Regions from separate parts of the Pseudomonas sp. Z3-6 genome, predicted to be linked through region 1. Evidence: predicted binding sites of a transcription regulator. Region 1 holds the regulator's gene; each other region holds the start of a gene.
The links. The regulator FliA, encoded in region 1, starts transcription of late flagellar genes. The targets are predictions, from matches to a motif close to CTAAAGTTTNNNNNNNNNNNGCCGNTAA.
Positions count from the first base shown of each region.

Region 1 (4,211 bases):
GCATCCAGCGCTTCGAGCACCACGTCCATCAATTCCGAATCAACGCGACGCTCACCCTTGCGCAGGATGTCGAACACGTTCTCGGCAATGTGACAGCACTCCACCAGCTCGTTGAGCTGGAGGAAGCCGGCGCCTCCTTTTACAGTGTGGAAACCGCGAAAAATTGCATTGAGCAGATCCGCATCATCAGGTCGGCTTTCCAGCTCGACCAGCTGTTCGGACAGTTGCTCTAGAATCTCGCCGGCCTCAACCAGGAAATCCTGAAGGATCTCTTCATCGGCGCCGAAGCTCATTAATGGCTGCTCCTAAAATAGGGCTAAATCAAAATCCAAGGCTGGACAGCAAATCGTCCACATCGTCCTGACCGGACATAACGTCTTCTCTTTTATCGGCATGAATTTGCGGACCTTCACCCTGAGAGAGATGTTTTTGTGGATCTTTTTCAGCAAGTATCGCTTCACGGTCGTGTTCGATGCCTGCAAAGCGGTCGACCTGGCTAGCCATCAGCACCAGTTTGAGCAGGTTGCTTTCCACTTCGGTGACCAGTTGGGTCACACGCTTGATCACCTGGCCGGTCAGGTCTTGATAGTCCTGGGCCAGCAGAATGTCGTTGAGGTTACTGGCCACGGCGCGGTTTTCGTTGCTGCTGCGCGTCAGGAAACCGTCGACCCGACGGGCCAGCTCCCGAAATTCTTCAGCACCGACTTCGCGACGCATGAACCGGCCCCAGTCGGTGCTCAAGGCCTGGGCCTCTTCACTCAGGCCATTGACCAGCGGTGTTGCGCTTTCCACCAGGTCCATGGTGCGGTTGGCCGCGGCCTCCGTCAGCTTGACCACATAGCCCAGGCGCTCGGTGGCGTCGGTGATCTGCGAGACTTCCTCGGCCTGCGGCATGTGCGGGTCGATCTGGAAATTGACAATCGCGCTGTGCAGTTCACGCGTGAGCTTGCCCACTTCCTGATACAGACCACGGTCACGGGTCTGGTTGAGCTCATGGATCATTTGAACCGCATCGCCAAAGCGACCTTTTTCAAGGCTGTCGACCAGTTCGCGGGCATGTTTTTTCAGGGTCGATTCGAAATCGCCCATTGAAGATTCGTTGTCCATAGCTCCCCCGTGGCGCCGTTAACCGATGCGTTCGAAGATTTTTTCGATCTTCTCTTTCAACGCCTGGGCCGTGAAGGGCTTGACCACATAGCCGTTTACACCGGCCTGGGCCGCTTCGATGATCTGCTCGCGCTTGGCTTCGGCAGTCACCATCAGCACCGGGAGGTGCTTGAGTTTTTCGTCGGCGCGCACATGGCGCAGCAAGTCGATACCGGTCATGCCGGGCATGTTCCAGTCAGTCACCAGAAAGTCGATGCTCCCGCTGTTGAGGACCGGAATGGCTGTGACGCCATCATCCGCCTCGACCGTGTTGGTGAACCCAAGGTCACGCAACAGGTTTTTTATGATCCGCCGCATCGTTGAGAAGTCATCAACGATGAGGATTTTCATGTTCTTGTCCAATTCGACCTCCAAGCAGTCTTAAACGCGCCCAGCACCTGGACGCGCCATTTCAATCAATTCCGGCACAACACTCGACAACGGTCTGGAGCACAACGGATGGAAACTGACCCGGCAACGCCATGCCAGTCCCGCTCGCAGTGTCCCCACACTGCCTGTCAGCGCGCTCGCCACTCCCCCAAACGGCCCCGCAAGCGGGCCGCGCACTGGCTGTGTAACTGGCTGACCCGAGATTCGCTGACCCCCAGGACCTCACCGATTTCCTTGAGGTTCAGCTCTTCGTCGTAGTACAGCGCCAAGACCAGTCGCTCACGTTCCGGCAAATTGGCAATCGCATCCGCCAGCGCACTCTGGAAACGTTCATCTTCCAGGTCACGCGACGGCTCCATGTGAGCACTCGCGTTATCCTCATGCAGCCCTTCGTGCTCGCCGTCCTGCAAGAGGTCGTCGAAGCTGAACAGGCGACTGCCCAAGGTATCGTTCAAAATCCCGTAATAATCATCGAGACTCAACTGGAGTTCGGCCGCAACCTCGTGATCTTTAGCGTCACGCCCAGTTTTAGCTTCGATTGCCCGAATCGCGTCACTGACCATGCGGGTATTGCGGTGCACCGAACGCGGCGCCCAATCGCCCTTGCGGACTTCATCGAGCATCGCCCCACGAATGCGAATACCGGCATAGGTCTCGAAACTGGCGCCCTTGCTGGCGTCGTATTTGTTCGACACTTCAAGCAGGCCGATCATGCCGGCCTGGATCAAATCCTCGACCTGGACACTGGCCGGCAACCGCGCCAGCAAGTGATAGGCGATACGCTTGACCAGTGGCGCATAACGCTCGATCAATTCGTATTGGGCGTCCCGTGCCGATTTTTTGTAGAGATGGTTGTAACCGCTGGCTGTCATAACACGGGCCCTGCTGTTTGTTGCACAAGACGCTCGACGAAAAACTCCAGATGCCCGCGGGGGTTGGCCGGCAGCGGCCAGGTATCGACCTTTTGGGCGATCGCCTTGAACGCCAGCGCGCATTTGGAACGTGGAAAGGCTTCATAAACGGCACGTTGCTTCTGGACGGCCTTGCGCACGCTTTCGTCGTAAGGCACTGCACCGACGTATTGTAGGGCGACGTCCAGGAAGCGATCGGTGACCTTCGTCAACTTGGCGAACAGGTTGCGTCCTTCCTGCGGGCTCTGGGCCATGTTGGCCAGGACGCGGAAGCGGTTCATGCCATAGTCGCGGTTAAGCAGTTTGATCAGGGCATAGGCGTCGGTGATGGACGTCGGTTCGTCGCAGACCACCAGCAGCACTTCCTGGGCGGCGCGCACGAAACTGACGACCGAGTCGCCGATGCCGGCCGCGGTATCGATTACCAGCACATCGAGGTTATCGCCGATGTCGCTGAACGCCTGGATCAGGCCCGCGTGCTGCGCCGGGGTCAGGTGAACCATGCTCTGGGTGCCGGAGGCAGCCGGCACGATGCGAATCCCGCCCGGCCCCTGCAACAGCACGTCGCGCAGTTCGCAACGGCCTTCGATCACGTCCGCCAGGGTGCGTTTGGGGGTAAGCCCCAGCAACACGTCGACGTTCGCCAGGCCCAGGTCGGCGTCCAGCAGCATGACCCGTCGGCCAAGCTCTGCCAGAGCCAGGGACAAGTTCACTGACACGTTAGTCTTCCCGACGCCACCTTTGCCGCCGGTCACCGCGATCACCTGTACGGGATGCATGCTGCCCATGTTCGTTCTTTACCTTGTCTTCTTAGACGGAGGCCACATTACTGGCTGCGCGTTCGCATACGGAACAATGCATGGCAGACCATCGATGTAGGTACAAAAAATATTCATGATTACCTCAGCCGACCTGCTTGGTCGGGCTGTGGTAGATGTCAGCGAACATGTCAGCCATGGCTTCTTCGCTGGGTTCTTCCTGCATTTGCACACTCACGGCACGACTGACCAGTTGATGACGGCGCGGCAGATGCAAATCATCCGGGATCCGCGGCCCGTCGGTCAGGTAGGCCACCGGCAGTTCATGACCGATCGCCAGGCTCAACACCTCGCCCAGGCTTGCCGTTTCGTCCAGCTTAGTCAGGATGCAGCCGGCCAGCCCGCAGCGTTTGTAGCTGTGGTATGCGGCGGTTAGAACCTGTTTCTGGCTGGTGGTTGCCAACACGAGATAATTTTTTGACTTGATACCGCGTCCGGCCAGGCTTTCGAGCTGCATGCGCAGGGCCGGATCGCTGGCTTGCAGGCCGGCGGTATCGATCAGCACGACGCGTTTGCGCAGCAGCGGTTCCAGCGCCTGGGCCAGGGATTGGCCCGGATCCACATGGGTCACCGACACATTGAGGATCCGGCCCAGGGTCTTGAGTTGTTCCTGGGCACCGATGCGGAAACTGTCCATGCTTACCAGGGCGATGCTCTGGGCGCCGTACTTGAGTACATAACGGGCGGCGAGCTTGGCCAGGGTGGTGGTCTTGCCCATGCCGGCAGGACCGACCATGGCAATGACCCCGCCCTCTTCCAGCGGCTCGACTTCCGGCGTGGCAATCATGCGTGCCAGGTGCGCCAGCAGCATGCGCCAGGCCTGGCGCGGCTCTTCGATACCATTGATCAGCGCCAGCAGGTCGCGGGACAACGGGCCGGACAGGCCGATGCGTTGCAGGCGACGCCACAGGTTGGCCTGGGCCGGACGGCTGCCTTGCAGCTGGTT
Region 1 is NZ_CP071644.1:5,141,621-5,145,831, forward strand. It holds gene J3P88_RS22210 (chemotaxis protein CheA) at 1-293, opposite strand, end outside; gene J3P88_RS22215 (protein phosphatase CheZ) at 322-1,107, opposite strand; gene J3P88_RS22220 (chemotaxis response regulator CheY) at 1,126-1,497, opposite strand; gene fliA (RNA polymerase sigma factor FliA) at 1,665-2,408, opposite strand; gene fleN (flagellar synthesis regulator FleN) at 2,405-3,235, opposite strand; gene flhF (flagellar biosynthesis protein FlhF) at 3,351-4,211, opposite strand, start outside.

Region 2 (4,211 bases), 1.2 Mb from region 1:
AGCACCCGATCGTTTTCCAGGTTCGCGTCCCGCAGGCTGTAGGCGAACCGGTTATCCCAGTCCAGCCGGCCGGGCCATTGCACGATCGGGCCGAACCGCGAGCCATAGACCACGCGGGAGACCGTCTGCACCTGGCCGTCGGGTTGCTGGATGTCCACTGTGACCGTCTGTTGGCTCATCGGTACGGACTTGCCATCGAGCAAGTAGCGGGTCGGGTCCTTCGGGTCGAGTTGCAGGCGGTACAGGGTGAAATGCTTGGAACTGTCGACGGTGTGGGTCCAGGCCAAGTGCTGGCTGAAACCGATGTTGATCATCGGCAGGCCTGGCAGCGCCGCGCCCATGACGTCCAGCTTGCCGGGAATGGTCAGGTGCATCTGGTAGAAACGCATGCCGCCCACCCATGGAAAATGCGGGTTCGCCAACAACATCCCACGGCCGTTGAACGAGCGCTCACTGCCGATGGCCAGGGCATTGCTGCCGCGCTCCAGGGCAAAACGCTGCTGCCGGGTCGCGGCGGCAGCGAAACTCGTGGCCGGAGCGGCGGCGAGCGCGGTCGCCTGGGGCGGTTGCGCACCCGCCAGGGCTTCGGCGAATTGGCCGACGCCGCCTTCCACCAGCAACCGACGGGTCAACTTGACCAAGTCCAGCGCAGTGATTGGCCGTACCCACTCGCTGGCGCACTGTTCGGGCAGGCCCTTGGCTTTGTGCTCGGCCAACGCGCGGTTGTAGCCCGCCGCATAGCCTTCGACCAATTGCTGCACTTGAGGCGCCTGGGCCTGCCAGAAACCGGAGACCGCTTGTGGTGTGTTGAGCCAGCTGAAGAACAGATCGCTGACGCGGTTCTCCCGCTGTTCGACCGTGACCTGCTCGGGCCCGAAATAACGCGAGCGCTGGGCATTGACCGTGACGATCTCATTGGCCAGCAGGCACAGGTTGTCCTGGGCGTAGGCATAGCCGATGCCATAACCCAGCCCACGCTCATCCTGAGCCCGGATATGCGGCACGCCAAAACGGGTGCGCCGGATCTCGGCACTGGCCTGCGCCCCATCGTCCCGCGCATTGACCACAGGGCTGAGCCCGAGGGCGATCCCTAGAAAAGCGCCTGCAAGGCCAACCCTCGATAACTGCCCGGACATTCTCACGTTCACTCCTGATGAAAACCGCAAAAACCAGGACGGCTACCGCTGCGCCTGTAGACAACACTCGGCCCGCCTGGGAAATCACACACCGCATGCTGAACCGGAATGTGCCTACCTTGAAAACGAACCGGATAAAAAAAAATTAATGGCCTGGCGCCGCTTGAACACGGGGGTTTGACGAAGCCGGGGCAATTTTTTCACATCACTGTCCTCATGATTGCCCGTCCTCGTTCGTCCTATAACAGGAGAGTATTCGTGACCTTTTCTGATCAGGCTGGTAAGGAGTTTCTGCATGCGTAACGCGCAACTGCCCATGGAGGGCAAGCCAAGGCCGACCGGCGTCTCGCTGAGCGCCACCCACCGTGAATTCGACAGGCCGCCAGAGCGCGGCGGCAACGACCACATCAGGCGCCTGCTCAAGAGCTTCGGGCTGCGGACCAGCCTGATTCGCCTCAAAGTCATCGATGCGCTGCTCAAGGCCGCCCACGAAAACCGCTGCCTGGGCGTGCGTGGTGTGCACAGCCAGTTATTGGGGCTGGACATTCCGTTGTCCTTTCTCAGCGTGCGCGAGGTGTTGAAGCGCCTGTGCAGCGAGGGCGTCGTGACCCTCAACCCCGATAAAAGCTACCGCCTGCACCCCAGCGCGATGGCCGTGCTCGAAGCCGAGGACTGAACCCGGCGCTCAGGGCTTGACCTTGCGCCGCATCACGCCGTTGATCACCACCACGATGACCGCCACGGCAATGGCGATGTATTGAAACAGCTGCTCGCTGATCATGCCCTGGCCCTGCATCCAGGACAGCCCCAGCATGACTGCCAGGACGACGAGGACGATCAGAATCGAGTATTTCAAACGTTGCGAATGAGTCATTGCCAATTTCCTGAATGTATCCGTTCTGTATCCAAAGGCTGCCAGGTCCATACCGTATTGCCGGAATGACGGGCAACCAACGGGGCCCCATGGTACAGCCGAAGGCGTGTCTTCGTGCAATCCACCCGCTTTAATTCCTCGACTGACTGACCTCTAAAGCTGCGTCCCACCAGGCCGATATAGTCAGGACTGCCCATCCGCTTGCTCCAGAAAGTCGCCTTCGTGCAAGGATTTTCCACATGCCCTCATTCCGAACGATTCAGGCTCGCTACACCCTGTCCCTGGTCATTTTCATGCTGGTGTTGTCCCTCCTGACCGTGGTGGGCATCAGTTACCTGGTGGCGCCCAAGCTGCGCCAGACTGAAGAGCAAGTGGCGCTGAACCGCATCGCCGAGGTTGCCGAGCAGATCCAGGGCGAACTGAACAAGGTGCAGGCGCAGCAACGCAGCATCACCCAGACCATCCCGTTGCTCGACAGCGATGCCATCGACAAAGTATTGCCGGGGCTGGTGGACCAGTACGGCGAGTTGAAAGTCTTCGGCGGCGGGATCTGGCCATTGCCCAACCAGCGGGCCGAGGGACGTAGCAAGTTCAGCACGTTCTGGCATCGCGATGCGTCCGGCAAGCTGGTGGTCAATACCTTCTGGAACAGTGACGCCGCGCCCAACTATTACGAACAACCCTGGCACAAGGGCGGCATGGCCACGCCGCCTGGCAAATGCGCCTGGGCCGCAGCCTATAAAGACGACGCCAGCGCCGAGCCCCGCACCAACTGCGCCATGGCCATCCAGAAGAATGGCGTGCCTTACGGCGTGTCCACCATCGACGTGACCCTGGGCTTCTTCAACGACCTGATTGCGCGCAAGGAAGCCGACCTGAGCGCCGAAATGCTGATCGTCGAAGGCGACGGCAAGATCATCAGCAACAGTTCGCGCATCAGCGGGCCGATCGTGTTGAAGAATATCAGCGACTTGGCGGCATCCTCGCCATTCGCTGCCCAGGTCAAGGCAGGCCTGGCCAAGCGTGACCAGCCGTTGCAGCGGGTCGAATTCGACAACAAGGGCGAGGCCAGCACGTTCTTCATGCGCCCTATCGAAGGTTCGCCGTGGTTCCTTGCCACTGCGCTGCCAACCCGACTGATCACCGCCCAACGCGACGATGTGCTGAACACCTTGAGCCTGCTGCAGATCCCAATGGTGATCCTGTTGGTGTTGATGCAACTTTACGCGATCCGCCAATTGACCCACCGCATGAAGGTGCTCAAAGGCAACATCGACGCCCTGTCCACGGGCGATGCCGACCTGACCCGACGCATCATCATCCGGGCCGAGGATGAATTGGGCGCGATCGGTCATTCGGTCAACCGCTTCATCGCTTACCTGCAAGGCATGATCGGTGAAGTCACCCAGGCCACCGGCGCCATGGCGTCGAGCCTCGGCGATCTGCAGCGGACCTCGGCCCACACCAGCGAAATCCTGATGCGCCACGCCTCGGAAACCGACCAGACCGTGACCGCCATCACCCAGATGAGCTCCACGGCTGAAAGCGTCGCGCAAAACGCCGCCGAGACCGCCGCGTTCACCCAACGCGCCAACGAGCATGCCGACCGCTCCCGCGTGGTCGTCGGCGAGGCCTCCAACAGTGTGGTGGCGCTGATCGATGAGGTGGCCAGCGCCACCCGCAAGGTCGAGAGCATGCAACAGGACGCCCAGCGCATCACCGAAATCCTCGGCGTGATCGGCGCCATCGCCGGGCAGACCAACCTGCTGGCCCTCAACGCCGCCATCGAAGCCGCCCGGGCCGGTGAGCAAGGCCGTGGTTTCGCCGTGGTGGCCGACGAGGTCCGCGCCCTCGCCGCTCGCACCCAGGCCAGCACCTCGGAAATCAACGAAATGCTGACCCGCCTGACCCAGGGCGTTAGTTCGTCGGTCTCGGCCATGGAAAACACCCAGGCCAGTTGCCAGTCGGCCGCCGATGCGACGTCACGGGTGAACTCGGGCCTGGACGAAATGGCCGGCTCCGTCAGCCAGATCAACAGCCTGAGCACCCAGATCGCCACCGCCGCCGAGCAACAGAGCGCAGTGACCGAGGAGATCAATCGCAGCATGGTGCAAATCCGCCACATGGTGGAGGAACTGGTGGAAAGCGGCCTGGCCAGCGAGGCCAATACCCGGCAACTGCTGGAAGCCAATACCCGGGTG
Region 2 is NZ_CP071644.1:3,906,025-3,910,235, forward strand. It holds gene pvdQ (bifunctional acylase PvdQ) at 1-1,136, opposite strand, end outside; gene J3P88_RS17285 (fe2+ zn2+ uptake regulation protein) at 1,432-1,812, shown strand; gene J3P88_RS17290 (hypothetical protein) at 1,822-2,010, opposite strand; gene J3P88_RS17295 (methyl-accepting chemotaxis protein) at 2,250-4,211, shown strand, end outside.
Region 2: the regulator FliA is predicted to act here: its motif matches at 2,164-2,191, upstream of J3P88_RS17295 (methyl-accepting chemotaxis protein).

Region 3 (4,211 bases), 1.1 Mb from region 1:
CAGAGGGATAGGAATGAGAGCGAATATACTTTGAGAATGATTCCCAGTAAATCTTTCTAACATCTCCCTGCTTGACTCTGCGCACAAAAAAGGGCGCCGGATGATGAATCCGGCGCCCTCGTTGGTTTCCCTCCCCCAGGACTACCCGTTAATGATCGATGGCAGCACCGGCTCCTCTCGGTACTCGAATGTCTTCGACCAAGTGCTGGATGTGCTCCGGCGGTGGCGCGGTAAAGCGTGACACCACCACGGCCGCCAGGAAGTTGAAGGCCATCCCCAACGTACCAATGCCTTCAGGGGACACACCCAGCCACCAATGTTCAGCCGTGTTCATCGTCGGGTTAATGAACTTGAAGTAGACGATGTAGGTGAATGTGAAGGTCAGCCCGACGATCATCCCGGCGATCGCGCCTTCGCGGTTCATGCGCTTGGAGAAGATCCCCATGACAATCACCGGGAAGAACGAAGACGCCGCCAACCCGAAGGCGAACGCCACCACCTGGGCGACGAATGCGGGTGGGTAGATGCCAAACAATCCGGCAATCAGCACCGCCACACCAGCGGCAATGCGTGCCGCGAGCAGCTCCTGCTTTTCGTTGATCGTGGGCATGATGTTGCTTTTGAGCAGGTCATGGGAAATCGAGGTGGAGATCACCAGCAGCAGCCCCGCTGCGGTCGAAAGCGCCGCCGCCAGGCCACCGGCGGCGATTAATGCGATCACCCATCCCGGCAGGCCGGCGATCTCGGGATTGGCCAAGACCATGATGTCGTTGTCGACATAGAGTTCATTGGGCACTGGCGAGAGCTGGTTCTTGAGCAACCGCTGCTCATGCGCCCCGCGCTCGCCGGTAAAACTCGGCGTCCCGACCAGCGCCGCGCCCGGGCTGTACTGGATGATGCCGTCGTTGTTCTTGTCCGCCCAGGCAATCAGTCCAGAGTTCTCCCAGGCCTTGAACCAGGTCGGCGCGGTGCTGTAACTGATATTGGGAATGGAGGTCAGCAGGTTGGTGCGTGCGAAGGCCGCCACGGCCGGCGCGGTGGTGTAGAGAATGGCGATGAACAGCAATGCGTAGCCTGCCGACTTGCGTGCATCCCGGACGGTGGGCGTGGTAAAGAACCGCACGATCACGTGGGGCAGGCCCGCGGTGCCGACCATCAGCGCCATGGTGATGAAAAACACGTCCATGGTCGACTTGGTGCCATTGGTATAGGCAGAAAAGCCTAATTCGGCGCCCAAGCCGTTGAGCCTCTCGATCACGCTCTGCCCCGAACCGGCGGCCTCACTGATAAAGCCCAACTGCGGGATCGGATTGCCAGTGATCATCATCGAGATGAAGATCGCAGGCACCATGTAGGCAAAGATCATCACGCAGTACTGCGCTACCTGGGTGTAGGTAATGCCCTTCATGCCGCCCAGCACCGAATAAAAGAACACGATGGCCATGCCGATCATGACGCCGGTGTTGATGTCCACTTCCAGGTAACGGGAAAAGACGATCCCGACACCGCGCATCTGCCCCGCGACGTAAGTGAAGGAAATGAAGATCACGCAGATCACCGCCACCACCCGCGCCGTCTGCGAGTAATAACGCGCCCCGACGAACTCGGGCACGGTGAACTTGCCGAATTTTCGCAGGTATGGCGCCAGGCACATCGCCAACAGCACGTAGCCACCGGTCCAGCCCATCAGGTAGACCGAGCCGTCGTACCCGGCGAAGGCGATGATCCCGGCCATGGAAATGAACGACGCCGCCGACATCCAGTCCGCACCGGTGGCCATGCCGTTGAGTACCGGGTGCACGCCCTTGCTGGCGACGTAGTATTCGCTGGTGGAGCCGGCACGCGTCCAGATCGCAATCGCGATGTACAACGCGAAGGTGGCGCCTACGACCAGGTAAATCAGGGTTTTTGTGTCCATTCGGGCCGCCCTCAGTCTTCGTGGACGTCATATTTGCGATCGAGCTGATTCATCTTCCAGACATAGAAGAAGATCTCGAGCACAAAGACGTAGATGGAACCCTGCTGGGCGAACCAGAACCCCAGGGGTGTGCCGAAGAAGCTGATGGTATTGAGTGAGTCGACCAGCAAGATGCCAAAACCGAACGACACCACGAACCAGATGGCCAGTAAGACCAGCATCCAGCGTAGGTTTTCCTTCCAGTAGTCACGCGCAGCCTGTTGCTTTTCAGTGGACATGGAGACGCCCTCTATTTGTTTTTATTGTTTTGCACTTCAAACCGTAGCAGTCGTCGGGCAACGCGCTAGTACGACTTTCGTCTAATTCGTAACAGCAGGTATTGACAGCCTGTTTCACCGCAGAAACAGGGTTAACGCGCACCAGCATCGCAAGGTGATATCAAATCGCCCAAATCCGCTAAAGCTTTGCCGCTATCGGTCGAATGTATGCCATCGAATCTTTTTTTTCCCTGGAGCCGTGATGCAGACGTTAAAGGCCTTGTATGAGTCTATCGAGATGCAGTTTTTCGATACCCTCACCAAAAAGCTGTCGAGCCTTTTCCTGTTGGTGCTGGTCAGTGGCTTGCTTTATTGGGTAGCCCTCAGTGCCCGCGCCGAGATCATGCTGTTGTTGCGTAACGCGCAGTTGGACGGCACGTTGCTGGGGCAGATCGAGGGCCGGCTCGACAGCCTCACCCATGCCCTGCTCTTCGGCGCAGTCCTGACCCTGGGCATGATCAGCTTCATGGTCTGGTACTTCCGCCACCTCATCGTGCGCCCCGTCACCACCATGACCAAGGCCCTGGAAGAGATCGCCAACGGCGAAGGCGACCTGTCCAAGGATTTGCCGCTGGTGACCCACGACGAGATCCGCACACTCGCCGCCACCTGCAACCGTTTCCTGGCCAAGCAGCGGGAGATCATCAGCAATGTCCAGGCGCTGACCGTGCACATTGCGGTCGAGTCGGCCCGTTCGCTGAAGAACATCAGCGACTCCAGCGACAGCGCCACCCACCAGGCGCGCTTCGCCAAGGAAGTGATGGACCAGAGCAATACCGCCGTGGGCCGCATCGAAGAGGTTTCGCGCCAGACCCAGGGCATCTCCAGCACCACCGCGCAGAACCTGAGCATGGCCCGCGATTCCTATGCCGAGCTGTTGGAAGTGACTGGCAACATCAGCGAAATCTCCAGCAGCCTTGGTGAGTTCGCCACCCTGGTGAGCGCCTTGAACCAGCGTTCGTCGAGCATCAAGTCGATTGTCGGGTTGATCCAGCAGATCTCGGCCCAGACCAACCTGCTGGCCCTCAATGCCGCCATCGAAGCCGCCCGGGCCGGCGAAAGCGGCCGTGGCTTCGCGGTGGTGGCCGATGAAGTGCGGACCCTGGCACAAAACGTCAGCCGGGCCACCGACGACATCTCGCGCAACATCGACGCCATGCTCGACGAGGTCAGTTCGACCCATGAGCAGACGACCCAGATCAGCCACAGCGCCCGGGAAACCCAGAAAGTGGTGGAGCGCGCCTCAGGCCATTTCGAAAGCATGATCGTCGACTTCGAATCCACCAACGGCAAGCTGGCGGACATCGCGACCCATATCCAACAGTTCGCCGACAGCAACACCGGGATCAACGACCGGGTCACCCAGATTCACGCCGATAGCCAACTGATCGACCAGCGCATGCAGCATTCGGCCACGGCCACCCGCGACCTATCTGGCGTGGCCGAGAAGGTCCAGGCGTTGCTGGGTCGTTTCGTGCTTGGACACGGCAAGCTGGATGCCGCCATCACCCGCGCCAGCGAGTGCCGCGATACGCTGCAAGTACGCCTGGAAGCGCTGCAACGGGAAGGTCTGAACCTGTTCGATCAGAATTACCAGCTGGTGCCCGGCACCGATCCCAAGCAGTACATGACCAGCTACACCGAACGCTTTGCCCAGGTCTGCCAGGAGGAATGCGACAAGCTCACCCGCAGCACACCGGGTGGCAAGGTGTCGTTCATGGTCGACAGCAAGGGCTATTGCCCGGTGAACAACAGTTGGGTCTCCAAGCCGCCGACCGGCGACCGGGCAGTGGATTTGCCGGTGTGCCGCAACAAGCGCATCTTCAACGACCCGATCGGCCTGCGCGCGGCGGGCAACGTCCAGCGCTTCCTGCTGCAGACCTACCTGCGCGATACCGGGGAAATCATGACCGAGATCGACGTACCGCTCTTCTTCGGCGGCCGTCATTGGGGCAACTTGCGGGTGGGCTTCGATG
Region 3 is NZ_CP071644.1:3,994,784-3,998,994, forward strand. It holds gene J3P88_RS17675 (sodium:solute symporter family protein) at 149-1,918, opposite strand; gene J3P88_RS17680 (DUF4212 domain-containing protein) at 1,930-2,196, opposite strand; gene J3P88_RS17685 (methyl-accepting chemotaxis protein) at 2,438-4,211, shown strand, end outside.
Region 3: the regulator FliA is predicted to act here: its motif matches at 2,375-2,402, upstream of J3P88_RS17685 (methyl-accepting chemotaxis protein).

Region 4 (4,211 bases), 3.5 Mb from region 1:
CAGGGTGTACCCGTCCATCTCCGGCATCTCGATGTCGGAGATCATCATCAGGAACTCTTCCTCGGGCTTCTTGCCCTCGTCGACCAGCTTGCGCAGGTAATCCAGCGCCTGTCGCCCGTCGTTCAACGCCACCACATCGACGCCGACCGTTTGCAGGCAACGAGTGACCTGCTTGCGGGCCACCGAAGAATCGTCGACGGTCAGCACCCGCAGCGAAATCGCCTTGTGCTGGGTCTCGGCGTCCACCACGCCCGCGGAGATCGCTTCCGGCGTGGGTGCCACTTCGGCGAGGATTTTCTCCACGTCGATGATTTCCACCAACTGGTTATCGACCCGTGTCACCGCCGTCAGGTAGTGATCGCGACCGGTGCCCTTGGGCGGCGGATGGATCTCTTCCCAGTTCATGTTGACGATGCGTTCCACCGAGCGCACCAGGAAACCCTGGGTCTTGGTGTTGTACTCGGTGATGATCACAAACGGATTGCTCTGGTCCAGCAGCCGACCGGAACCGGTCGCCATCGCCAGGTCGAGAATCGGGATGGTCGCACCCCGGATATTGGCCACACCGCACACGACGGGGCTGGACTTGGGCATCAGGGTCAGCTTGGGGCATTGCAGCACCTCGCGGACCTTGAATACGTTGATCCCATACATTTGTTGGCCGTCGAGACGGAACAACAACAGCTCCAGGCGATTCTGACCGACCAGCTGAGTGCGCTGGTTTACCGAATCCATTACTCCCGCCATGCCCTGACTCCTACCTAACGCTAATGTGTCCGACGCGCATTCATCACTAAACGGCACGGGGCTTGCTATTGAACCGGCATGAACGCACAAACGACATTTTCTCGACGCCTGACCACTCACTGCCGCCACTGGCTCGGTGCACTGTTGGCTGCCTGCCTGTTCACCTCGGGCGGTCCTGCCCTTGCGGCGGTTCCGGTTACCTTGCCTGATCTCCTTATCGGCGTCACTCAGGGCTTTCTTGAATTCACCGTAGAAGACTATCTGGCAACCAGTCAAACCGAAGGTCGTTACGAAATCGAAGTCAACCAGCTCGACCCGCGCCTGCGCATGCCCATGTGTGACAAGGAATTGACTGCTTCCCTGGAGAGCCCGGCCCGGCCCCTGGGTCGCGTCACGGTGAAGGTCCGTTGTGACAGCGCCGCGCCCTGGACGGTGTTCGTGCCCGCTCAAGTGCGCCTGTTCCGGGAAATTGTCACCACCACCCGTCCGCTCAAGCGGGCCGGGATCGTCGAGCCCCAGGACGTCATGTTGCGCGAGCGCGACATCAGCCAGATCACCCAGGGTTTCCTGACCTCGGTCGATCAGGCCGTCGGGCAGAAACTTGTCCGACCAATGGTCGCCGACCAAGTCGTGACCCTGGTGCACCTGGAACAGGCCGAGGTGGTCCGCAAGGGCGACCAGGTGGTCATCACCGCCCGCAGCGGTTCCCTGGCCGTGCGGATGCCCGGCGAGGCCCTGTCCAATGGCGGCATGCGTGAACAGATACGAGTAAAAAACCTTAACTCCCAGCGCGTCATCAAGGCGCAGGTGATGGCCCCAGGCCAAGTGGAAGTGGCGATGTGATGACCCGATAGAGGAGGTAGAAAGCTGGCGCTTGATCCCGGTGTTCCCTAGACTGTGCCTTATGCAAAGGCAAGCGCAGACGTGCGCACGTTCATTGAATAAATGAGCCTAAAGTTTTTTTGGGAATGGCCGAAAACATGGCAAGCGTCCAAATACCCAGAGGTTTTTTACCATGGTCATCGATTTCAATCGTTTAAACAGCTCTTCACCGCTGACAGGCACTACGCGTACCAGCGCCACCAAGGAAACCGTCGAAACCGACAAATCCGCGCCGCTGTCCACGCCAGCCGAAGTCAGCAACGGGGAGTCGGTACACCTCAGCAATGAGGCTCAGCAGTTCCAGAAGCTCACTGACAAGCTGCGCGATCAACCTGTCGTCAACAACGCCCGCGTGGCCGAGTTGAAAGCAGCCATCGCCGATGGCAGCTACAAAGTCGACAGCAACCGCGTAGCCAGCAAACTGCTCAACTTCGAAGCCCAGCGCTAGGCCGCCGCCTGCGCCAGGCTTTTGGACGCTAAGACCCAAGGCCAGCCATGCACGACACTCAATTATTGCAACTGATCATCGACGACTTCGTACCAGCGCAACAATTGCTGGAGTTATTGCAGGCCGAATCCGTGGCCCTGCACGGTCGTGACATGCCTTTGCTGGAAAACATCCTGGCGCAGAAACAGGCACTGATCATCTTGCTCGACCAGCATGGCCGCAAGCGCAGCGAGATCCTCGCCAGCCTCAACCTGCCCGCCAATCATGACGGCCTCGAGCAATTGGCCGGTCAGTCGACCGTCGGCGATCAGTTGCTGTCCCAGAGCAAGGTGCTCAACGACCTGCTCGCCCAATGCCAGGCCACCAACGCCCGCAACGGCCAGTCGATCCAGATGCAGCAGGCCGCCACCGCCAACCAATTGCGCATTCTCAACGGCGGCGAGATCCCGACACTGTATGACGCCAGCGGTTCGACGGCCAGAATGGTCAAGCACCGTCCGCTCAGCCAGGCATGAAACGAACTATGCCTTCGCTCTATCAACGCGCGAAACATGCTGGCAAAATGCTAGCCATTCGTAGTCGTATTTTGCCTGGAGATTGACCCACCGTGTTCAATGCCTCAAACGCGGATGATGCTCCGCAGCCACCCAAGGTCCTTACCACGCCCCTGGAAATCTCCGGCAACCTGCGGATGCTGCAAGATAGCCACGACCCGCTGATCATTACGTTCCATGAACGTACCCAGCGCTTTCAGAGTTATCTGGTCAATGTCGATCGCGAGACCAACTCCATCGCCCTGGATGAAATGATTCCCCGGGACGGCGAGCGTTTCCTACTGGCCGGCGAGCCGTTTCGCGTCGAGGGCTTCCATGACGGCGTGCGCATCGCGTGGGATGGCAAGGGCCCGCTGACCATCGATGAATCCAGCGACGGTCGCTGCTACCGCGGCGCCCTGCCCGACGAGGTGGTCTACCACCAACGTCGCAACGCCTTCCGCGCCGCCTTGAAGCTGGCACAACTGGTGAGCGTTGAACTGGGCGGCGACAAGATGAAGTCCCCCGTAGAAGGCAAGCTGCTGGACATTTCCGCCACCGGTTGCAAGTTGCGTTTCGACGGCGATATCACCGAGCGACTGCAATTGGGCCAAGTGTACGAGCGCTTCGTCGCAGCCCTGCCGTTTGGCAACATGACCGCCCCCGTCGAGCTGCGCTACCTGCACTTCGAAGAACGATTCAACACCACCTTCGCCGGCGTACGCTTCCACAACATCAGCGGCCTGGTGCAACGGCAAGTCGAGCGGTTCGTCTACCAGCTCCAGCGCGAAGCCCGCCGCTTCGACAAAGACGACCTCTGATCCTCAAGGCATAAAAAACGGGCAGTCCCTTGCGGTGACTGCCCGTTTTTTTTATGCCTGCCCTGGACGGTTTCACTTCGATCCAAGTGTTGTTGTGTTTGGGCTCACCTCATCGCGAGCAAGCTCGGCTCCCACACTGGCTCTCCAGTGTTCAAGCTCAAGGCCTGGCCTGGGTAAAACTGGGGCCCTCGGGCTCTTCGGTTTCCGCAGCGGCTTCGGCGGCTGGCTCAGGCTCCCCGTCCGGATTGGGCGATGTCTGCATTTGCTCCTGAACGACCTGCTCGTCGACCCGCGGATCAAGGCACGCCACCAAGGGCGAGCTGGTCATGTTGTCCGGCATGGCCACATGGTGCAGCGGCGCATCATCGACCTGATGCAGATTGGTGACTGCTTTCGGCCGAATCCGCCACACGAGCACCAACGCAAACAAAGCAAAGAAGCCATACAGCATCTGGCTGCCGTACAGCTTCATCAGCACGCCGGCCACCAATGGGCCGATACTGGCGCCCACGCCGTAGGTCACTAACAGCATCGCCGTGAGCGACACCCGGCGATCGCCCTCGACGTGGTCGTTGGAAAACGCCACCGCCAGCGGGTACAGGCAAAACTGCACCAACGAACAGCAGAACCCCGCGACGAACAATATTTCCAGCGGCACCTTCGACAAGATGGCCAGGGGCAATGCACACACCGCCAGGGCCAGAGCGAAGCAGCGGATCAACAGTGCGCGGTCATAACGATCCGATAGCCAGCCCAGCGGCCACTGCACCAGCAGGCCGG
Region 4 is NZ_CP071644.1:1,688,266-1,692,476, reverse strand. It holds gene J3P88_RS07695 (chemotaxis protein CheV) at 1-747, opposite strand, end outside; gene flgA (flagellar basal body P-ring formation chaperone FlgA) at 826-1,590, shown strand; gene flgM (flagellar biosynthesis anti-sigma factor FlgM) at 1,763-2,077, shown strand; gene J3P88_RS07680 (flagella synthesis protein FlgN) at 2,125-2,592, shown strand; gene J3P88_RS07675 (flagellar brake protein) at 2,685-3,431, shown strand; gene J3P88_RS07670 (MFS transporter) at 3,589-4,211, opposite strand, start outside.
Region 4: the regulator FliA is predicted to act here: its motif matches at 1,699-1,726, upstream of flgM (flagellar biosynthesis anti-sigma factor FlgM).